Regions from separate parts of the Sphingomonas sp. BE123 genome, predicted to be linked through region 1. Evidence: predicted binding sites of a transcription regulator. Region 1 holds the regulator's gene; the other holds the start of a gene.
The links. The regulator LexA, encoded in region 1, represses DNA repair genes until DNA is damaged. The targets are predictions, from matches to a motif close to GTTCCNCNCTTGTTCT.
Positions count from the first base shown of each region.

Region 2: the regulator LexA is predicted to act here: its motif matches at 1,048-1,063, upstream of recA (recombinase RecA).

Region 1 is NZ_JAVDTW010000002.1:960,202-962,596, forward strand. It holds gene J2Y54_RS12705 (ComEC/Rec2 family competence protein) at 1-185, shown strand, start outside; gene J2Y54_RS12710 (hypothetical protein) at 203-508, opposite strand; gene J2Y54_RS12715 (GFA family protein) at 608-1,018, opposite strand; gene lexA (transcriptional repressor LexA) at 1,124-1,795, opposite strand; gene J2Y54_RS12725 (PilZ domain-containing protein) at 1,905-2,395, opposite strand, start outside.
Region 2 is NZ_JAVDTW010000001.1:456,983-459,377, forward strand. It holds gene recA (recombinase RecA) at 1-994, opposite strand, end outside; gene J2Y54_RS02145 (adenosine deaminase) at 1,169-2,179, shown strand; gene J2Y54_RS02150 (phosphoribosyltransferase family protein) at 2,179-2,395, shown strand, end outside.

The DNA.
Region 1 (2,395 bases):
TCGTCGCGGACCGCTGGCTGCCGCGCGGGTGCGTGCCGAAATGGCTGAAGCTGGATCGCGCGACGCTGGCGGAAACCGGCGGGGTGGCGATCACCTTCGGCGCGCGGCCGACGGTGGTGACGGTGCGGCGCCCGGGCGCACGGCATCCGTGGCTGGAGGCGGAGACGGTGATGCCGGGGCGGTGAGGGGGGCGCCGCCCAACTCAGTCGCGCACGACCTCATAGTTGGACACGCGACCCGCCGCATCGACATCGACAACGAGCCATTCGGAGTCGATGGACAGCAGCGACCGCTCGTTCCCGAGCCAATAGACATAGTCGCGATCGCGGAAATAGCTGGCGTCGGACGGTGCGCCCAGCAGCGCGACCAGCTCGCTGCGGTTCAGGCCGTCTAGCTTCCTGCTCCACATGAGATGCGCGATCATGTGAATACGGGCCTGATCGTCGGCGCGCTCCACTTGCTTCCAGCGATCCGAGTCAAACGGGCGCACCGGCAGATACCCGGTCACGAACCCATAAGTGACCGCCAGCGCCAAGAGGGAGACAAGCAGGCCCACGACACAACCAGACCCACGCGCGCGCGCACCGGAATAGGGCATGTCGCGGTCCTAGGCCCCGCCCGGGAACCGCTCAAATTCGGGCAGACCATGCGCATCCTTCATCCAGCCGATGCGGTCGGCGGTCTGGATGTGCGCGGCGGCGGGGACGGCGTCGGGGTCGTCGAGGGTCGATGCCTGGACATCGACCAGGCCCGGCAGGTTGGTCGCATTGCGATAGAACAGACCGGTGCCGCAGATCTCGCAGAACCAGCGGCGCCCGGTGTCGGACGAGGCATATTCGCGGGGCGCCCCCTGCGTGACCGTCAGCGCGTCTTCAGGATACATCGCCCAACCGACCATCGGTGCCCCGGCGCAGCGGCGGCAGTCGGTACAGTGGCAGAGCGCCTGACCGCCGTGGAGCGGTTCGCCGTCGATTGCGTAGCGCACCGCGCCGCAATGGCATCCGCCGGTCAGGGTCATGCTCACTCTCCCTTAGTTCCGCGAAGGGCTCGGCTTGGCGTATTCGCCCTTGCCGCACCGCCCCACCCCAACCCCTTCCCTGAGGGGGAGGGGCTGGTTCGGGTTTCAGTAGCGGCGCAGCAGGCCGGCCAGCTTGCCCTGCACACGCACCTGATCGGGGCGGTAACGCTGCGGGTCGTAGCTGCGGTTCGCCGGGTCGAGGCGGACCATGCTGCCCTCGTTCCGGAAATATTTCAGCGTCGCTTCCATCTCGTCGATCAGCGCGACCACGATCTCGCCGTCGCGCGCGGTCTCCTGGCGGCGGATCAGCGCATAGTCGCCGTCGAAAATCCCGGCCTCGACCATCGAATCGCCGGCAACTTCGAGCGCGTAGTGATCGCCCGAGCCAAGCAATGCGGCGGGGACGGGGAGCATCGTCGAGCCCTCCATCGCCTCGATCGGCACACCGGCGGCGATGCGGCCGTGGAGCGGGATTTCGATCACGTCGTTCGCCGGCTGCGGCGCGGGGCGCGGCATCGCGACCACCGTCGACTTGGGCGCTGCCGCCTTCTTGGTCTCGCCCCGCTCGGGCATCTTGACCACTTCGAGCGCGCGCGCACGGTTGGGCAGGCGGCGCAGGAAGCCGCGTTCCTCCAGCGCCGAGATCAGGCGGTGAACGCCCGACTTGGACTTGAGGTCGAGCGCGTCCTTCATCTCCTCGAACGAGGGCGAGACGCCCGTCTCGGCCAGCCTGTCGGCGATGAAGCAGATCAGCTCATGCTGCTTCCTGGTAAGCATTCCACGTCCCCTATCCAGAACAGACGCGGAACGTTTACGCCTTGTTCCACATCGCGTCAAGCGGTGGGATCGGCACGGTCCAAGGATTTCCCGCGAGTCGCCGCAGGAGTCAGCGCGGGCGCGCCGCTTCGCTCAATCGGGCCATGTCGTGCGGGCGCAGCGGCAGGCGGAATTCGGCGACATGGCGCGCGCCATGGCATTCGATCACGCGGATCGGCCAGCCGCCGATCTGCGGCAGCGACAGCCACAGGCCGCACAGCGGCGCGAATTCGATATCGCTTTCGAACTCGACCAGCGCATTGCTCAGCGCGGTGATCTGGGCATTCCACCAGCGGCTGCCCGAACGGACATGGGTGGCGGCATCGAGCTTGATCGCGTTCTTCACCGCGCCGAGCGGCGAGGTTGCACCGGGCATCGGCGCGTGCGCGACCGGCGGGCGCCGGTTCGCGACCTGGCGCAGCCATGGCATCAGCACCTGCCAGCCCAGTTCGCTGTCAAAGGCGAGCCCGGCCTGGCCGCGTTCGGTCCAGCGGACCTCGCCGGTAATCGGGCGCAGACCGTCGAGCGTGACTTCGACCGGCGCGCCGATCGCCAGCGGTG
Region 2 (2,395 bases), on a different contig from region 1:
CGAGCCGCGCGCACACTTCCGGATTTTCCTTGAGGAAGGTCTTGGCGTTTTCGCGCCCTTGGCCGATGCGAATACTGTCATAGCTGAACCAGGCGCCGGCCTTCTCGACCAGACCCGCCTTGACCCCGATGTCGAGGATCTCGCCGATCTTCGAAATCCCCTCGCCATACATGATGTCGAACTCGACCTGCTTGAACGGCGGCGCGACCTTGTTCTTGACCACCTTCACCCGGGTCGAATTGCCGATGATATCGTCACGATCCTTGATCTGCCCGGTGCGGCGGATGTCGAGGCGGACCGAGGCATAGAATTTGAGCGCATTGCCGCCGGTGGTCGTCTCCGGATTGCCGTACATCACGCCGATCTTCATGCGCAGCTGGTTGATGAAGATCACCATGCAGCGCGAACGGCTGATCGACCCGGTCAGCTTGCGCAGCGACTGCGACATCAGGCGTGCCTGCAGGCCGACATGGCTGTCGCCCATCTCGCCCTCGATCTCCGCCCGCGGTACCAGCGCCGCGACCGAATCGACCACCAGCACGTCGATCGCATTCGATCGCACCAGCGTGTCGGTGATCTCCAGCGCCTGCTCGCCCGTATCGGGCTGCGACACGATCAGCTCGTCGATATTGACGCCCAGTTTCTTGGCATAGACCGGGTCGAGCGCATGTTCGGCATCGACGAACGCGGCAACGCCGCCATTCTTCTGCGCCTCCGCAATCACGTGCAGCGCCAGCGTGGTCTTGCCCGAGCTTTCCGGACCGTAAACCTCGATCACGCGGCCGCGCGGCAATCCGCCAACGCCCAGCGCAATGTCGAGCCCGAGCGAGCCGGTCGAGATCGCCTCGACCTGCATCGTCTCCTTCGAGCCGAGCTTCATCGCGCTGCCCTTGCCAAAGGCGCGGTCGATCTGTGCCAGTGCGGCGTCGAGCGCCTTCTGCTTGTCCGGAGAAATGCCCATCTTTCCTTCGATCACCTTGAGGGAAGCCGCCATGAGAAGTCTCCGTCGCTAGAGGCTTTGCGCATCTTCTTCAACACGCTCGACCCGTTCCTATTTTGATCTTGTATGCACTTTGTTCTTTTCGCACAAGCGGAAAATTCCTATTTTGTTCCAGCCCTGCGCGGCGCACGCTTGCCCGGCCGCACGATTTGCCGCACATCCTGCGCGATGGACACGCGCGACTTCATCGCCGGCCTGCCCAAGGCCGAACTTCATCTGCATATCGAAGGGTCGCTGGAGCCCGAACTGATGTTCGCGCTGGCCCGGCGTAACCGCATCGACCTGCCCTTTCCCACGGTCGAGGCGGTGCGGGCGGCCTATCAATTCTCGCGGCTCCAGGATTTTCTGGACATCTATTATGCCGGTGCCGATGTGCTGCGGACCGAGCAGGACTTTCACGACCTTGCCGACGCCTATTTCGCGCGCGCTGCGGCCGACGGCGTGGTCCATGCCGAAATCTTCTTCGATCCCCAAACGCACACCGATCGCGGCATTCCGTTTCAGGTGGTGGCGGACGGGCTGCTCGCGGCGATGCGCGCGGCGGAACAACGCCATGGCGTGACGTCCAAGCTGATCCTGTGCTTCCTGCGCCACCTTGACGAGGATGCGGCGTTCGCGACGCTCGATGCCGCCGAACCATGGCTCGACCGCATTGCCGGCGTCGGGCTGGATTCGTCCGAACTTGGTCATCCCCCGGAAAAATTCGCGCGCGTATTCGCCGAAGCCGGAAAGCTCGGCCTCAAGCGCGTTGCCCATGCCGGAGAGGAAGGGCCGCCCGATTATGTGTGGCAGGCGCTCGATCTGCTCAACGTCGACCGGCTCGACCATGGCAACCGCAGCCTTGAGGACCCGCAGCTGGTTCGCACGCTCGCTGAGCGTGAGATGACCCTGACCGTCTGTCCGTTGTCGAACCTCAAACTGTGCGTGGTCGACAGCCTGGCGCAGCACCCGATCGACCGGATGCTCGATTGCGGCCTCTACGCTACGATCAACTCCGACGACCCCGCCTATTTCGGCGGCTATGTCGCGGACAATTACCGCGCGGTCGCCGCCGCACGCGGGCTGACGCGCGATCAGATCGTCCAGCTCGCGCGCAACAGCTTCACCGGCTCCTTCCTCGACGACGCCAGCATCGCCGCGCATCTTGATCGGCTCGATGCCTATGTGGGCGCACACTGATGCCGGTCTTTACCCCGATCCCGCATGAGCAATTCGTCGCCGACCTGCTCGCGCTGGCCGATGCGCTGCGCGCCGACAGCGACTGGCAGCCCGATTACCTGATCGGAATCGGCCGCGGCGGGCTGATCCCGGCAGTCTATCTCAGCCATGCCTGTGGCGGACCGATGCTGTCGGTCGACTATAGCGCGCGGAACGAGGATCTTGCCGCACCCGCCC